3 regions of the Kitasatospora sp. SC0581 genome follow, and region 1 is predicted to be linked to each of the others. Evidence: riboswitches for the same ligand, from Rfam matches in the RefSeq annotation. Region 1 holds a riboswitch; each other region holds the start of a gene.
What was found. A riboswitch is a leader RNA that binds a small molecule or an ion and turns the genes downstream of it on or off. The one in region 1 is predicted to bind S-adenosylmethionine.
Positions count from the first base shown of each region.

Region 2: another riboswitch for S-adenosylmethionine. It lies ahead of ACLWS4_RS29300 (IclR family transcriptional regulator); the one in region 1 lies ahead of thrC (threonine synthase).
Region 3: another riboswitch for S-adenosylmethionine. It lies ahead of ACLWS4_RS04765 (aminotransferase class V-fold PLP-dependent enzyme); the one in region 1 lies ahead of thrC (threonine synthase).

Region 1 is NZ_JBLRWA010000013.1:181,772-187,288, reverse strand. It holds gene ACLWS4_RS21550 (alpha,alpha-trehalose-phosphate synthase (UDP-forming)) at 1-666, opposite strand, end outside; gene ACLWS4_RS21545 (glucosyl-3-phosphoglycerate synthase) at 712-1,749, opposite strand; SAM riboswitch class I at 1,861-1,997, shown strand; gene thrC (threonine synthase) at 2,014-3,294, shown strand; gene ACLWS4_RS21535 (MoaD/ThiS family protein) at 3,330-3,608, shown strand; gene ACLWS4_RS21530 (cold-shock protein) at 4,147-4,350, shown strand; gene groL (chaperonin GroEL) at 4,698-5,517, shown strand, end outside.
Region 2 is NZ_JBLRWA010000026.1:96,373-101,889, reverse strand. It holds gene ACLWS4_RS29305 (threonine/serine exporter family protein) at 1-444, shown strand, start outside; gene ACLWS4_RS29300 (IclR family transcriptional regulator) at 631-1,344, opposite strand; SAM riboswitch class I at 1,547-1,688, opposite strand; gene ACLWS4_RS29295 (hypothetical protein) at 1,763-2,968, opposite strand; gene ACLWS4_RS29290 (AfsR/SARP family transcriptional regulator) at 3,227-5,517, shown strand, end outside.
Region 3 is NZ_JBLRWA010000002.1:363,971-369,487, reverse strand. It holds gene ACLWS4_RS04785 (NYN domain-containing protein) at 1-1,430, opposite strand, end outside; gene ACLWS4_RS04780 (hypothetical protein) at 1,569-1,832, opposite strand; gene ACLWS4_RS04775 (rhomboid family intramembrane serine protease) at 2,034-2,816, shown strand; gene ACLWS4_RS04770 (Lrp/AsnC family transcriptional regulator) at 2,858-3,139, shown strand; gene ACLWS4_RS04765 (aminotransferase class V-fold PLP-dependent enzyme) at 3,143-4,525, opposite strand; SAM riboswitch class IV at 4,577-4,695, opposite strand; gene trpD (anthranilate phosphoribosyltransferase) at 4,804-5,517, opposite strand, start outside.

The DNA.
Region 1 (5,517 bases):
GAAGCCGGCCCGGTCGGCGCCGAGGATGCCGGTGAGGACGGCCCGGGCGACGTCGTCGGGCAGCATCCGGTAGTACTCGGGCGGGGCCCAGGGGGTGTGCGAGAAGTGGCCGATCCGCAGGTCGGGGCGGGCTTCGCGGAGCAGGGCCGGGACCAGGGAGAGGTGGTAGTCCTGGACGAGGACGGCGGCGTTCGGGGCGGCCTCGGCGGCGAGGGCTTCGGCGAAGGCCTCGTTGTAGGCCCGGTAGGCGGCCCACTCGGTGCGGAAGGCGGCGTCGAAGGAGGGCGCGGTGGGGGTCGCGTAGAGCAGGTGGTGGACGAACCAGAGGGTGGAGTTGGCGACGCCGTTGTAGGCGCGGGCGAAGGTCAGCGGGTCGATGTCCAGCATCCGTACGGCCTGGCCGCCGACCTCGTGGCCGGCCAGGTCGAGGCGGCCGTGGGGTGCCTCGGCGGCGGCCCTGCGGTCGGAGTCGTCGAGGGCGGCGCAGACCCAGACGGCGTTCGGGTCGTCGATGGCGGAGAGGCCGGAGACCAGGCCGCCGCCGCCGCGGCGCAGGGTCAGCGTGCCGTCGTCGGCGGTGCTGAAGGACACCGGCCCCCGGTTGGACGCCACCAGGACGGGGGCGGTGCCGGTCACGCTCGAACGGTTGGTCGTGAGATCGCCCATGGTTGGCATGTTGCCGTGGGGTCGGCGTGGCAAACCCGTGCGGCCCTAATGGCGGGCGGCGTACTCGGGGAGGGTGTGGATCGGGGGGCGTTCGAGGGCGGTCACCGGGTGGGTGTGGGCGGTGAAGGCGCGGGTTTCCGGGTCGCGGGTGAACTGGGTGAGGTGGGGGTGGACGAGGTCGGCGGAGGCCTTGAGGCGGTGGGTGCGGTCGAGGCGTTCCAGGGCGGTCCGGTAGATGGTGGCGGCCATCCGGCCGAGGGCCTGGCCGTCCTGGTGGCGGTGGTGCCGGACGCCGACGTCCACCTGGGCGAGGGCGTCCAGGCCGGCCAGCTCCAGGGCGTCGACCAGCAGGCCGAGTTCGACGCCGTAGCCGGTGGGGAAGGGCAGCCGTTCGAGCAGTGAGCGGCGGGCCGCGTACTCGCCGCCGAGCGGCTGGACGAAACCGGCGAGTTCCGGCCAGTGGAGGTTGAGCAGGGGGCGGGCGACGAGTTCGGTGACCCGGCCGCCGCCGGCGGGCAGGACGGCGCCCTCCGACTCCAGCGGGCGGTCGTACATGGCCTTGACCAGCTGGATGGACTCGTCGGTGAGCAGCGGGCCGACGATGCCGGAGACGAAGGCCGGGTCGAACTCGCGCAGGTCGGCGTCGACGAAGCAGACGATGTCGCCGTGGGTGACCAGCAGCGAGCGCCAGAGCACCTCGCCCTTGCCGGGGACGGCGGGCAGCCGGGGCAGGACGGCGTCGCGGTGCTCGACCCGGGCGCCGGCCTCGGCGGCGACGGCGGCGGTGGCGTCGGTGGAGCCGGAGTCGACGACGACGAGTTCGTCGACGAGCGGGAGGCGTTCCATCAGCTCGCGGCGGATGGTGCGGACGATGTCGCCGACGGTGGCCTCCTCGTCCAGGGCGGGGAGGACCACGCTGACCGTGCGGCCGGTGCGCTCCTTGGCGTCGAGCAGGGTGCGGACCGGCCGGTCGGCCGCGCTCCAGGAGCGGCGGCGCAGCCAGGACGCCGCCTGCGGGAGGAGCGCGGGAGTCGGTTCGGCGGGCACGGAGATCTCCTCGGCGAGGTCGGTGGGACGGGTCATCTCGCTTGGCGGACGGTCCCGTTCAGGTTTGACGCCTTCGGATACAGTCTTCGTACAGCGGTCGGACCTTTGCACGCCGGGGTCTCCGTTGAGCACCACCACAATTTCACAAGCTCATCCAGAGGGACTGAGGGAACGGCCCGTTGACGTCCCGGCAACCTTCTCGCGCGGCTGTCTGTCGACAGGCCCCGGCGGGACAGGTGCCAATTCCGTCCCGTGTCGCGACCGCGCCACGGGGAAGATGAGGAGAGAGGCCTCGCCATCATGGCTATCGACACTGCCGCACCCGTTTCCGTCGACCTCGGCCCGGCCGCCGCGCTGTCCTGTCGCGAGTGCGGCACCCGCTTCCCGCTCGGCCCCAGCTTCGCGTGCCTGGAGTGCTTCGGCCCGCTGGAGATCGCCTACGAGTTCGGCAGCGAGGGCGCCGAGGAGCTGCGCAAGCGGATCGAGGCCGGTCCGGCCTCCATCTGGCGGTACGCGCCGCTGCTGCCGGTGCCGGCCGACGTGGCGTCCAAGCCGAACCTGAACCCGGGGTGGACCCCGCTGGTGAAGGCGGACAACCTGGGCCGGGAGCTCGGTTTCACCGCCCAGCTGCACGTCAAGGACGACTCCGGGAACCCGACGCACTCGTTCAAGGACCGGGTGGTCGCGTGTGCGATCGAGGCGGCCCGGGCGTTCGGCTACACCACGCTGTCCTGCTCCTCCACCGGCAACCTGGCCGGCGCGGTGGGTGCGGCGGCGGCCCGGGCCGGGTTCCGGTCCTGCGTGTTCATCCCGCACGACCTGGAGCAGGGCAAGGTCGTCATGGCCGGGGTGTACGGCGGCGAGCTGGTCGGCATCGAGGGCAACTACGACGACGTGAACCGCTTCTGCTCGGAGCTGATCGGCGACCCGGCCGGCGAGGGCTGGGGCTTCGTCAACGTGAACCTGCGGCCGTACTACGGCGAGGGCTCCAAGACGCTGGCGTACGAGATCTGCGAGCAGCTCGGCTGGCGGCTGCCGGAGCAGATCGTGATCCCGATCGCCTCGGGCTCGCAGCTGACGAAGATCGACAAGGGGCTCCAGGAGCTGATCAGGCTCGGCCTGGTCGAGGACCGGCCGTACAAGGTCTTCGGCGCCCAGGCGGAGGGCTGCTCGCCGGTGTCGGCCGCGTTCAAGGCCGGCCGGGACGTGATCAAGCCGGTGAAGCCGGACACCATCGCCAAGTCGCTGGCGATCGGCAACCCGGCCGACGGCCCGTACGTGCTGGACATCGCCCGCCGTACCGGTGGCGCGGTGGAGGACGTCACGGACGCCGAGGTCGTGGCGGCGATCCGGCTGCTGGCGCGGACCGAGGGGATCTTCGCCGAGACCGCGGGCGGGGTGACCGTCGGCGTGCTGAAGAAGCTGGTCGAGACCGGGCAGCTGGACCCGGCCAAGGAGACCGTCGCGATCAACACCGGCGACGGGCTGAAGACCCTGGACGCCGTCTCCGATTCCGGGATGACCGCCGTCATCCGCCCGACGCTGGACTCGTTCCGCGCCGCCGGCCTCGTGTCCGCCTGAACCACCCGATAGGCCCCGCCCCCGCTAGGAGAGTCATGAGCGCCACCGTCCGCATCCCCACCATCCTGCGCACCTACACCGACGGCGCCGCCGAGGTGACCGCCGAGGGTGCCACCCTGGCCGAGGTCGTCGCCGACCTGGAGAAGAACCACGCGGGCATCGCGGCCCGCATCCTGGACGACACCGGCAAGCTGCGCCGCTTCGTGAACGTCTACGTGAACGACGACGACGTGCGCTTCGCCGAGGGTCTGGCGACCGAGATCAAGGACGGCGCCAGCGTCTCGATCATCCCGGCGGTGGCCGGCGGCTGCTGAGCCGACAAAGCAGAACCCGCGGTCGCCCGCGCGTACGGAAATCCGTTCTCCGTATGCGCGGGCGACCGCTCGCATTCCGGCGGGAATATTTCCGGGTCGAGTCGGAGTAGAGTGTGGCTCGGCTGGGAACAGGGTTTCCCTTTCGGCCCCCGCAGTGCTCGGCCCGGGGGCGTCCGGCCGTCGGGGGCGGACCGTGAAACATGTCAGGCAGATGTCAGAATTCGCGCGGGCATTTGAGTAATTCGTCCGCTATGTCCGGCGTGGAATGCCGAGATTATTCCGATTCGATCCGTCCTGTCCCTTGACGCCTTGGCGGAATTACCGGCGGTTGGCCCTGTTGCAGAGGGCGTCGATCCGGATACATTCAGCGGCGGTCGACGCAATCACCCGCTCACCGGAGGCCGCCCGGCGTTCCGCGCGGATGGTTGCGGCGTGCACGGCTGCGCCCAGGGGGGGTTCCCCGGGCCGGCCTTCAACCAACCCGGGCCCGCGACCTGCGGGCACGTGAAGGGCCAGCACAGCACTAGGGGAGTTCGGAATGGCTCAGGGCACCGTCAAGTGGTTCAACGCGGAGAAGGGCTACGGCTTCATCGCGGTCGACGGTGGTGCGGACGTCTTCGTCCACTACAGCGCGATCCAGATGGACGGCTACCGCACCCTCGAGGAGGGCCAGCGGGTCGAGTTCGAGATCTCCCAGGGACAGAAGGGCCCGCAGGCGGACATGGTCCGCGCGGCGGTCTGACCCCTTCCGACTCCAGGAGCTCGGCGCGGCCCTACGGCTGGTGACCACTCGCTTCTCGACGGGCCCGTGCGACGCGTGTCGTACGGGCCCGTCGGCGTTCCCCGACGCGGCTCCGCCGGGGCTCGGGCGGGGCTCCGGCGACGGCTCGCGGATCGTCGATTGGGCTTGCACTCGACCACCCGGAGTGCTAATCATTGGCGTTAGCACTCACAGCGTGAGAGTGACAGCGGACCGGGTCGGTGAGGCCCCCGGGAGCGGTAGGGGAATGGACCCCCGCACACCAGGGCCGTCCGTCGCGGGCACCCCTTGGTCCGAGCAGTCGACCGTGTCCCGGAGGACCACTTCAGATGGCCAAGATCATCGCCTTTGATGAGGAAGCTCGCCGCGGCCTTGAGCGTGGCATGAACCAGCTCGCCGACGCCGTGAAGGTCACGCTCGGCCCCAAGGGCCGCAACGTCGTGCTGGAGAAGAAGTGGGGCGCCCCCACGATCACCAACGACGGTGTCTCCATCGCCAAGGAGATCGAGCTCGAGGACCCGTACGAGAAGATCGGTGCGGAGCTCGTCAAGGAGGTCGCCAAGAAGACGGACGACGTCGCGGGTGACGGCACCACCACCGCCACCGTGCTCGCCCAGGCCCTGGTTCGCGAGGGTCTGCGCAACGTCGCCGCCGGCGCCAACCCGATGGCCCTGAAGCGCGGCATCGAGAAGGCCGTCGCGGCCGTCTCCGACCAGCTGCTGGCCCAGGCCAAGGACGTGGAGACCAAGGAGCAGATCGCCTCCACCGCCTCCATCTCCGCCGCTGACACCCAGATCGGCGAGCTCATCGCCGAGGCCATGGACAAGGTCGGCAAGGAAGGCGTCATCACCGTCGAGGAGAGCAACACCTTCGGTCTGGAGCTCGAGCTCACCGAGGGCATGCGCTTCGACAAGGGCTACATCTCCGCCTACTTCGCCACCGACCTGGAGCGGATGGAGGCGACGTTCGAGGACCCGTACATCCTCATCGCCAACTCCAAGATCGGCTCGGTCAAGGACCTGCTCCCGCTGCTGGAGAAGGTCATGCAGAGCGGCAAGCCGCTGGTCATCATCGCCGAGGACGTCGAGGGCGAGGCCCTGTCGACCCTGGTCGTGAACAAGATCCGTGGCACCTTCAAGTCCGTCGCCG
Region 2 (5,517 bases), on a different contig from region 1:
AAGCCGAGCTGGTGGGTGATCGCGCTGGGGCTGGCGATCGCGGTGGCCGGGGTGGTGGTCAACGTCCACACCCCGCCCTCGGCCATCCCGTGGATCGTCGCGGTGATCGCGGTGAGCGTCACCGCCCAGGTGGCGGTGGGGTCGGTGCACGGCGCGGCGATCGGCGGCCTGGCCGGTGCCGTGGCCGCCGCGGTCGCGGCCACCCTGGTGCACTGGCTGCCGGGCGGTCCGCTCTGGCAGGTGCTCTACCTCCCGGCGTTCTGGATCGTCGTGCCGGGCTCCTTCGGTCTGCTGAACACCGCGCAGATCGAGGTCGGGAACGGGGCGCAGTCGCTGCTGGCGGCCGTCTCGGCGGTCTTCGGGGTGTCGATCGGCACACTGATCGGCGCGGTGATCAGCCGGATCCCCCGCCCCAGCCTCACCGGCCTGCCGCACCGGGCCTGAGCCGGTCGGAACCGGGCCCGAGCCAAGCCGGACCCGGGACCGGTACGGGCCGGAACCGGGCCCCGGGGCGCGCGGAGGTGCGCCCCGGAGCCCGGAGTCTCGGAACCCGAGGTTCGGAACCCGAGGTTCGGAACCCGTAACCAGGGAACCCCGGAACCTCGGAATCCGAGAGCCTCGGAGCCCCCGTCAGGGCTGGCGCAGGGCCTCGGTGAGCCGGTGGGCCGCCTCGACGACGGCCTGGGAGAGCTGGGCACCGGGGTGGCGGCTGAGCCGTTCGATCGGCCCGGAGACCGTGACGGCGGCCACCACCCGGTTGGACTGGCCGCGGACGGGCGCGGCCACGGAGGCGACCCCGACCTCGCGCTCGCCGACGGACTGGGCCCAGCCGCGGCGCCGCACGCCGCTCAGCGCGGTGGCGGTGAAGCGGGCCCCCTGCAGGCCGCGGTGGAGGCGCTCGGGCTCCTCCCAGGCGAGCAGGATCTGGGCGGCGGAGCCGACCTTCATGGGGAGGGTGACCCCCACCGGAACGGTGTCGCGCAGCCCGGTGAGCCGCTCGGCGGCGGCCACGCAGATCCGGACCTCGCCCTGCCGCCGGTAGAGCTGGGCGCTCTCGCCGGTGGCGTCCCGCAGCTGGGCGAGGACCGAACCGGCCGCGGCCAGCAGCCGGTCCTCGCCGGCGGCCGCCGAGAGCTCGCCGAGGCGGGGGCCGAGCATGAACCGGCCCTGGACGTCCCGGCTGACCAGGCGGTGGTGTTCGAGTGCGACGGCCAGCCGGTGGGCGGTGGGCCGCGCCATGCCGGTGGCGGCGACGAGGCCGCCCAGGGTGGCGGGCCCGGCCTCCAGGGTGCCGAGGATCGAGGTGACCTTGTCGAGCACGCCGACGCCGCTCGTGTTCTCCATGGGATGGGTACTCCAGTCTCAAGGCCCGGGAGCAGCGGGTCCGCGCTGCTCACGGCGGCTCCTGGCGGGGAGCCGGGGGGTGTGGTCAGCGAGGACAGGCCGGAGAAGTCGGCCGATTGCCTGCGCCGGGCACGAGACGGGTACGCGAAAGGACCGGGGCGGGAAGCGCCCGGGCGAAGGACAGCACAGAGAGCACCGTGTCTCCTCATCTTTCCCGCGCCACAGTGGCGACAGGCCGGAGTTGGCACTGCCCCCGCCAACACGGCGCGTACTTCGGACGCCGGGTCGAACGGGGAGTTGCCGGGGCTTCGTAGGGCCGGTCCCTCCACCCCTCTGGATGATTCGCCAGGAACGATACAAGACATCCGGGGCGGGTCGGCAAGTCCCCCCGCCCTCGGCCACGCCCCGCGGGGCCGGCTCAGCGGTGGCGCGGCCCCGACAGGCCGGTGCACGGGGCCCCGTCCGGGCTGCCGGGGAGGGTCGCGTCCCAGGCGTGCAGGGCGGCGAGGGCGGCGGTGCGCTCGCGGTCCGTCGGCCGGGTGCCCTCGGGGCCGAGCAGGTAGTCGGCGACCGGAGTGAGCAGCAGGGTGGCGTCGCCGGCCGGGAGCAGCAGCGCCTCGTCCCACTGGTGCCGGATGACGGTGCGGCGCAGCAGCGTGCCGTGGCGCGGCGAGGTGCCGTGGCACGGCGGGGTGCCGGCAGAGGTCCGGCGGCGGAGTTCGGGGGCGACCTCGGCCTCCAGGACGGTGCGGACGTCCCGCAGGGCGCCGAGCGGCACGTGCTCGGCGGCGAGGTCGAGGAGGGCGGCGGCCTCCGGGGCGAGCCGGTAGGCGGCGACCACCGCGGCGGTCTCGACGGGCTCGAAGGGCTGCCCGGCGAGCCGGGCCACGTCGATCACGTCGCCCGCGAGGAAGGTGCGCCCGAGCCCCTCCTCGGCGAGGGCGATCAGGCATTCGACGTGGTCGTCGGCGGCCAGGTAGGGGCGGACCGGGACGGTGGCGAGGTCGCCGGGGAGCGCGGCGGTCGCGACCCGCACCTGGTACCACGGGTCGAGCAGCGGGTCCCCGGCCGGCCAGCGCAGGGTGACGGCGGTGTGCCGGGGGCGCTCGCCGAGCAGGGTGACCTCCACGGACTCCACCGGGTGGTCGGTGACCAGCCGGTTGACGGCCTGCCAGAGCGAGGCCTCGGTGGGGCTGACGAGGCTGAGCTCGGCCAGCGGCCGGGGCAGGTCGGGCGGGTAGTAGCCGGCCAGTGGCAGGTCGCGGATCGGGCGGACCCCGGTGGCGTCGGCGAGGTCACGGGCGACCCGGGCGTAACACTCGACCCGGTCGCGGGCGCGCCGCAGCTCGTCCCGGGCGTGCGCGCCCATCCGGACGTCCTCCCGGGCGAGCGCGGCGAGCACCAGGTACGGGAGGTGGCGCTCGCCGCGGGCGCGGTGGAGCAGTTCGACGGGTCCGCAGGCCGGGTCGACGTCGAGCAGGCGGTGGAGCAGGTCGGTGTCCAGTCCGCCCTGCCGGTCCGTGGCCCGGTCGGTGCTCAGGTCCGTGCTCGACGCCGTACTCGGTTCCGCGTTCGGATCCGCTTTCCGGCCGGTGCTCAGGTCGCTGTTCCGGTCCGTGTTCATGGGCGTCCGCCTCCGAGAGCCGTGGGGGTCGCCGGTCGGCGGCCGGGCGACCGGGGACGTGGCGGGTCCGGCGGTGAGGGGCCGGGCCGACTGCGGGCGCCACATCACCGATTGTGGCGACGGCCGATCAACACCGGATCACCACCGGGTCGACGATCTCTCGACATCCCGCCAGGTCCCGTGGGTTGATAGGGACTCACCAATTCGGGGGTGGCACGTGCGGGCGGGGGCGAGCACATGAAGCGGGCAGGTGCAGGAATGGATGATTTCCGGTTCTCGGTGCTGGGCTTGATGCGGGCGCAGCGCGGCGCGACCGTACTGAAGGTGGGCAGCCCCCAGCAGCAGGCGATGCTGGCGGTGCTGCTGCTCCGGCCCGGCCACGGCGCGAGCGCCACCGACCTGATCGACGCCCTGTGGGGCGAGGAGCCGCCGGGCACCGCGATGACGACGGTGCGCACCTACGCCTGGCGGTGGCGCAAGGTCCTGCACGGCGAGGCGCCGGACGCGCCGACCGTGCTGACCTCGGTCGGGGACGGCTACCGGCTGGTGCTGCCCAAGCACGCGGTGGACGCGGCGCAGGCGGAGGAGCTGGCGGCGCAGGCCGAGCGCACGGCGGCCGCCGGGGAGCCGCAGCAGGCGCGCGACCTGCTGAACCAGGCCCTGGAGCTGTGGCAGGGCGAGCCGCTGGCCGGCATCCCCGGGCCGTTCGCGCAGCGGCAGCGCCAGCGGCTCCAGGAGCTGCGGCTGACCCTGCTGGAGGAGCGGATCGCCCTGGACCTGGCGCTGGGGCGCTACTCCCGGTGCATCCCGGAGCTGACCTCGCTGACCACCGAGCACCCGCTGCACGAGCGGGCGTACGGGCTGCTGATGCGGGCGCTGTACCAGGCCGGGCGGCAGGCGGACGCGCTGGCCGTGTTCCGGGGCGCGCGTCAGCTGTTCCTGGCCGAACTGGGGGTGGCGCCCGGGGCGGAGCTGGACCTGCTGCACCAGCGGATCCTGGAGGGGGACCCGTCGCTCGCCGCCCCGGCACCCTCCGTCGCGCTCGTCCCCGTCGCGCTCGTCCCGGGCCCGGCCGCCGCCGGTCCGGCGGAGCCGCCCGCACCCGGGGCCGAGGCGCCGGACCCGCCCACCGGACCGGCGGCGCCGAACGCTCCCGCCGCCGCACCGGCCGGGAACACCGCCCCGGCCGGGAGCAGCACACCGACCCCCAGACCGGCCCAACTGCCGCCCGACGCAGCCGACTTCACCGGCCGATCGGTCCTGGTCGAACGGCTGGGCAAGGCTCTCGGCGGGGCGCACGGAGGGGCGCCCGACAGAAACCCCGGCGCACCGGGCCAGCAGGCGCTGGTGATCGCGACCGTGGTCGGCATGGGCGGGGTCGGCAAGACCGCGCTGGCCCTGCACGTCGCCCACCGGGTCCGCGAGGCCTACCCGGACGGTCAGCTCTACGTCGACCTGCGCGGCGCTGACGCCACCCCGGCCGATCCGGAGGCGGTGCTCAGCGGCTTCCTGGTGGCGCTCGGCGTGCCGGCCGACGCGGTGCCGGAGGGTCTGGACGCCCGCTCGGCGCTGTTCCGCTCGGCGGTGGACGGCCGGCGGCTGCTGCTGGTGCTCGACAACGTCCACGACACCGCGCAGATCAGACCGCTGCTGCCGGGTGCGGTCGGCTGTGCCGTGCTCACCACCAGCCGGACCCGGCTGTCCGGCCTGCCCGCGACCGTCCAGGCCGACCTCGGCGTCTTCGAACCCGAGGAGGCGCTGGAGCTGCTGGGCCGCACCATCGGCGCCGAGCGGCTGGCCGCCGAGGCGCAGGCCGCCCGGGAGCTGCTGCTCGTCTGCGGCCACCTCCCGCTCGCGGTCCGGATCGTGGCGGCCCGGCTGGCGGCCCGGCCGAGCTGGACGGTGCAGACGCTGGGCCGCCGGCTGGCGGTCGAGCGGCGGCGGATCGACGAGCTGCGGATCGGCGACCTGGAGGTGGCGGCGGCCTTCGAACTGAGCTACCGCCAGTTGACGCCCGCCCAGGCCCGGGCGTTCCGGCTGGCCGCCTCGGTGGACGGGCCGGACCTCGGGCTGCAGGCCGCGGCCGCCCTGCTGGACCTGGACGAGTACGACGCCGAGGACCTGCTGGAGGCCCTGGTGGACGTGGCGATGATGGAGTCGCCCTTCCCCGGCCGCTACCGCTTCCACGACCTGCTGCGCGCGTTCGCCCGGCGCCGTCCGGACGATCCCGGCGCGGCCGTGGCGGCCCGCGACCGGATGCTGGACCACCTGCTGGCCACCGCCTGCTCGGCCTTCCAGCACGCCGTTCCCGGGGATCCGGCGGCCGGCGCGCTCGGGCCGGCCCGTAGCGCGGGCGTCCCGCTGGACGGGCCGGACGGGGCGCGGGCCTGGGCCGAGGCGGAGGGTTCCGGGGCGATCGCGCTGGCCGCGCAGGTGGCGGGCTGGAGCGTCGCGGACGACGCCGACGGCCCGAGCGGCGAGCCTTCCGACGGCCCGGCACCGGACCCCGCCGACGGACCGACCACGGCCCCGCTGCGCGCCGCGATCGA
Region 3 (5,517 bases), on a different contig from region 1:
CAGGGCCGGGCCAGCCGGTTCAGCAGCAGCACCGACGCCACGGGGCGCGCGCCCGCCTTCCGCACGCCCTCCGCGACCTCCCGGTCGGTGGACACCACCACCACCGGACGGCCCTGCGGCTCGGCCCGCACCAGACGGCGGATCAGCTCGTCGGCCGTCTCCCCGGTCCGGCTGAACCGCACCCGGACCCCGCGCGGTGGCGCCATGATCACCGGGACGTCCAGGTCCTGCCCGTCGAACACGCAGGTGACCTCCGCCTGGGTCCGCTGGGCCAGCATCGCCAGCCCGCCCAGCAGCCGGATCCGCTGCTGCTCCAGCGGCAGCGTCGGATAACCGGTCTTGGTCACGTTGTAGCCGTCCACCACCAGGTGCACCTGGGGGATCGCCAGCAGCTGGTCCAGCAGCGCCGGATCGTCCTCGGCCAGCCCGCGCCGGGCCACGTCGTGCGGCGAGGCCGCCCCCGGCACCACCGCCTCCACCAGGTCCGCCGGGCGGATCTGGGCGACCGGCAGCGCCAGCTCCCGCTGGAGCCCCTGGGCCGACTGCAGCACGGTGTCCAGCAGCAGCCGCAGCCGCATGTCCTCGACGCTGCGCCCCTCGCGGGCCGAACGGCGACCCTGCTCGGCCGCGTTCTCCAGCTCCAGGACCCGGTGCCGGAGCCGGCGCGCCTCGCTCTCGGCCGCGCCGCGCTCGGCCGCGGCCTGCGCCTTCAGCGCGTCCAGCTCGCCGGCCACCCGGCGGGTCTCGGCCTGGGCCCGGCGGGTGTCGCTCTCCAGCGACCGCACCCTCTTGCGCAGCGACTCGGCCTCCCTGCGGACGCCGTCGGACTCGGCCCGCTGCCGGTCCGCGTCCGCCCGCGCGGAGGCCCGCACCTCGGCCAGCTCGGCCTGCAGCTTCTCCACCAGCCGGACCGCCTCCGCGGCCGCGTCCTCGGCACCGGCCCGCTCGGCCTCCTCGCCGGCCTCGGCCACCAGCCGGCTCCAGCCCGTCGAACGCACCAGGTAGGCGGCGGCCGCGACGTCCATCGGATCGGCCGCGCTCGGGACGGTGCCCGACTCCAGCGCCTTCACCAGGTCCGGCTGCCCGAGACGCAGCCGCTCCGCTATCCGCACCCGGAAGGCCGGCTCCGCCTCCAGCGCCGCCGCCAGCGCGGTGGCCGCGTACTTGGCCCGCCGCGCCGGGGTGAACTTGACGTACTGACGCAGGCTCTGCGGGAGCTCGGCCGGCGGCACCCCGCCGAGCGCGTCCGAGGCCAGGCCGACCACCCGACGGCGCACGCCCTCGGGCAGCGGCCGGTCGAGCTTCTCGACGGCGCGCTCCGCCGCGGACCCGGAGGCGCCGTCCGCCGTCCCGGCAGCCTCGGCCGGGGCCTCGGCCGCAGCGGGCTGAAGCCCCTGGGCTGCGCCGGGCTCCTTCGCTGCGTCCACCACGTCCTCGGCTCCGATCCTGGTCCAGCGGGGCACGGCCGCGGCCGCCCCCCGTCGGCACGCTCCGTGCGTCCTGTTCTGTATTGTCCCGTGCGGCGCGGGCGGGTGCGCCGCGCATCCACCCCGCCGCCGCGGCGGGGATCAGCCCTGGTCGGCGGGGGCCTGCGTCTCCTCGGCGCCCGGACGGGCCACCAGCTCGACCTGGTCCACCGCGTTGCACCAGCGGCAGCGCACCGACTCGACGGTCTCGCTCAGCACCTCGGTCTCCTCGACCTTGGACTCGCCGGCCAGGTCGAAGTGCAGGAACTCGGTCACCCGCGCGGTGCGGGTCACGTCGAAGCGGGTGAGGTTGCCGCACAGGGTGCAGCGCCAGCGCGTCTCGGCGGTCAGAGCGGGGACGGTCATCGGGGGTCCTCTCGGGTGGTCCCTGGGTGGGGCAGGCGCTCCCCCCGGAGCCCCGGCGTCGGCGGCGGGAGGCGGGAATGCCCGCCCCAAGCCTATTGCCTGGGGCAACCGTCGCGACCACCGGTTGCCTGAACACCCGGGCTAGTCCACCTGCCGTAAACCGCCGTGTCACCTGCGGCGCCCGGAGGGATGCTTGGCCGCATGGCGCTCGCGGTCCCCGACCACACCGCCGCCCGGGGCGGCCGCCCGGCGGCGACCGCCCCCGTGGTCAGCTACGCCCTGATCGCCCTCAACACCCTGGTCTTCCTGCTCGGCCCGGCCGCGGGGCTCAACCCGCTGTACGGCACGGGCCAGGCCCGGGTCTGCGCGGAGCAGCGGTACGAGCAGCGCTGGGGCGCCGTCCCGGCCGAGGTGCTGGCCGGACGGCCGCTGACCGCCGAACAGCTCGCCGAGGCCCCCGACCCGGTCCCCGGCTGCCCGGCCGCCCCGACCCCGGGCAAGCGCCCGGCGCTGTCCGTCCTCACCGGGCTCTTCCTGCACGCCGGCTGGCTGCACCTGCTCGGGAACCTGCTCTTCCTCCAGGTCTTCGGCCCCACCGTCGAACGGCGGCTGGGCCGGGCCCGGTACGCCGTCTTCTACCTGGCCGCCGGCAGCCTGACCACGTACGGCTTCGCGCTCGCCGAGGCGCACTCGCCGAACTCCACCCGGGTGCTCATCGGGGCCTCCGGGGCGATCGCCGCCGCCCTCGGGGCCTACCTGCGCCTCCACCCCCGGGCCCGGGTGACCACCCTCGTCCCGCTGCTGTTCTTCCTGCCGCTGCGCTTCCCGGCCTGGCTGGTGCTCGGCCTCTGGTTCGTCCTGCAGTGGTGGTCGGTGCACGCGGCCGGCCCCGGGGTGGCGTACCTGGTCCACGTGATCGGCTTCTCGGCCGGGTTCCTCTACGCCTGCACCGTGGTCCGCCACCCCCCGCGACGACCGGGCTGACGCCCGATACGCTGGCGGCACCCCACAAAGGAGCCCGAACTGTGATCACCGCCATCGTCCTGATCAAGACCAGTGTCGACCGCATCCCGGAGATCGCCGAATCCATCGCCGCCATCGACGGCGTGAGCGAGGTCTACTCGGTGACGGGGGGCTACAACCTGGTGGCGATGGTGCGGGTGCGCCGGCACGACGACCTGGCCGAGGTCATCCCGGGCCGGCTCAACAAGGTCCCGGGCGTGGCCCACACCGAGACCCAGATCGCCTTCCGCACCTACTCCCAGCACGACCTGGAGGCCGCCTTCGCCCTCGGCCTGGACGAGTAGCGGTCAGCCCTCGGCGCGCCGGCCCCGCTCGACCTGCACGGTGGCGACGCAGCGCCCGCCCTCGTTGCGGTAGTTCCACGCCGCGCCCTCCGTGACCAGCTCCCGGACGGCGGTCAGGAAACGGTCGACGTGCTCGTCCGGCGTCCCGGCACCGAAGCTCACCCGGATCGCGTTCAGGCTGCGCTCGCCCGGCAGCGACGGCTCGGGCGCACCACACTCGGACGGTGCCTCGTCCTCGTCGCCCAGCAGCGTGCGCACCAGCGGGTGGGCGCAGAACAGGCCGTCGCGCACCCCGATGCCGTACTCGGCGGACAGCGCGGCGGAGAAGTGCGAGCTGTTCCAGTCCCGGACGACGAAGGACAGCACGCCCACCCGGGCGGAGCCCTCGCCGAACAGGTTCAGCACCTTGACCTGCGGGATCTCGGCCAGCCCGGCCGTCAGCCGGGCGATCAGCTGCTGCTCGCGGGCCTCCAGCCCGTCGAAGCCGGCCTCGGTCAGCGCCCGGCAGGCCGAGGCGATCGCGTAGGCGCCGATGACGTTCGGCGAGCCGGCCTCGTGCCGGGCCGGGCCGGTGTGCCACTGCACGGCCACCGAGCCGTCGGCCTCCCGGGCCACCGTCCGGGTCGCCCCGCCGCCGGCCAGGTACGGCTCGGCCGCGTCCAGCCAGTCCGCCCGGCCGGCCAGCACCCCGGCGCCGAACGGCGCGTAGATCTTGTGGCCGGAGAAGGCGATCCAGTCGACGTCCAGCTCACGCACCGAGACCCGGTGGTGCGGCGCCAGCTGGGCGGCGTCCAGCACCACCCGGGCGCCGTGCCGGTGCGCGGTCGCGGTCAGCTCGGCGACCGGCCACAGCTCGCCGGTCACGTTGGAGGCGCCGGTGACGCAGAGCAGCTTGGGGCCCTCGGGCGTCTCGGCGAGCGCGGCGTCCAGCGCGGCCACCGCCTCGGCCCGCGAGCGCGGCGCCCGCAGGTAGGTGACGTCCAGTCCGGCGTGCGCCCAGGGCAGCAGCGAGGCGTGGTGCTCGGTCTCGAAGGCGAACACCCGGGTGCCGGCCGGGACGGCGGAGGCCAGCAGGTTGAGCGAGTCGGTGGTGGCCCGGGTGAAGACCACCTGGTCGCCCTCGCGCAGGTCGAGGAACTCGCCGACGGTGCGGCGGCTCTGCTCGAACAGGTCGGTGGACAGCTGGGAGAGGTACCCGGCCCCGCGGTGGACGCTGCCGTAGTACGGCGCGTAGGCGGCGACGTCGTCCCACACCCGCTGGAGCGCCGGCGAGCTCGCCGCGTAGTCGAGCGCCGCGTAGCCGACCTTCTCACCGCTGGCGAGCGGGACCTGGACGTCGGCGCCGAGGACGGCGAGCGGGGTGCGGATTTCGGTGGCCAGAGACATGGGGATGCACTCCTTCTGGGGCAAGGGACCCCGGGAGTGCTAGTCGTCGGGCGTCCGCGCTTGTCGCACGGACGGCTTGCCGTGACGACCCGGTCCTCACCCAGGGCACCCCGCCACGGACGGAGGGTTGCCGGACAGCCAGCTGGGGCTTGGCGCTGTCACTCATGACCTGGCGAAGACTCTAGGCCGGGTCCACCGGGTGGTCAAACGGGCATCCAGCATCCGGACAGCACGGGAGCCCGCACCGGCGTACCGGCACGGGCTCCCCAACTACCGCCTCAGGCCCGGCTGGTGGCCTCCGACCAGCGCCGCAGCAGGTCCTGCGCGGCACCGGAGTCGATCGCCTTCGCGGCCCGCTCCATGCCGGCCGCCAGCTGCTCGGTGAGCGGCGCGTCGCCCAGCTCCAGCGCGACCAGCGCCGCCGCCGTGTTCAGCAGGACGGCGTCCCGCACCGGCCCGTGCTCGCCGGCCAGCAGCCGCCGCGCGACCTCGGCGTTGTACGAGGCGTCCGCCCCGCGCAGCGCCTCGATGCCGACCAGCTCGATGCCCACGTCCCGCGGGTCGAAGGTGGACTCGGTGACGACCCCGTCGCGCACCAGCCAGACCTGCGAGGTGGTGGTGATGGTCAGCTCGTCCAGCCCGTCGTCGCCGCGGAAGACCAGCGCCGTGGCGCCCCGCCGGGCCAGCACCCCGGCGATCAGCCCGGACAGCCGGGTGTCGAAGCAGCCGATGGCGTGCGCGGTGACCTTGGCCGGGTTGGTCAGCGGGCCGAGGATGTTGAAGGCGGTCGGCACCCCGAGGTCGCGCCGCGCGGTGGCGGCGTGCCGCATCGAGGGGTGGAACTTCGCCGCGAAGCAGAAGGTCAGCCCGACCTCCTCGGCCACCTCGGCGACCCGCCGGGGGGAGAGGTCCAGCGCCACCCCGAGCTTCTCCAGCACGTCCGAGGAGCCGCTGGTCGAGGAGGCCGACCGGTTGCCGTGCTTGACCACCTT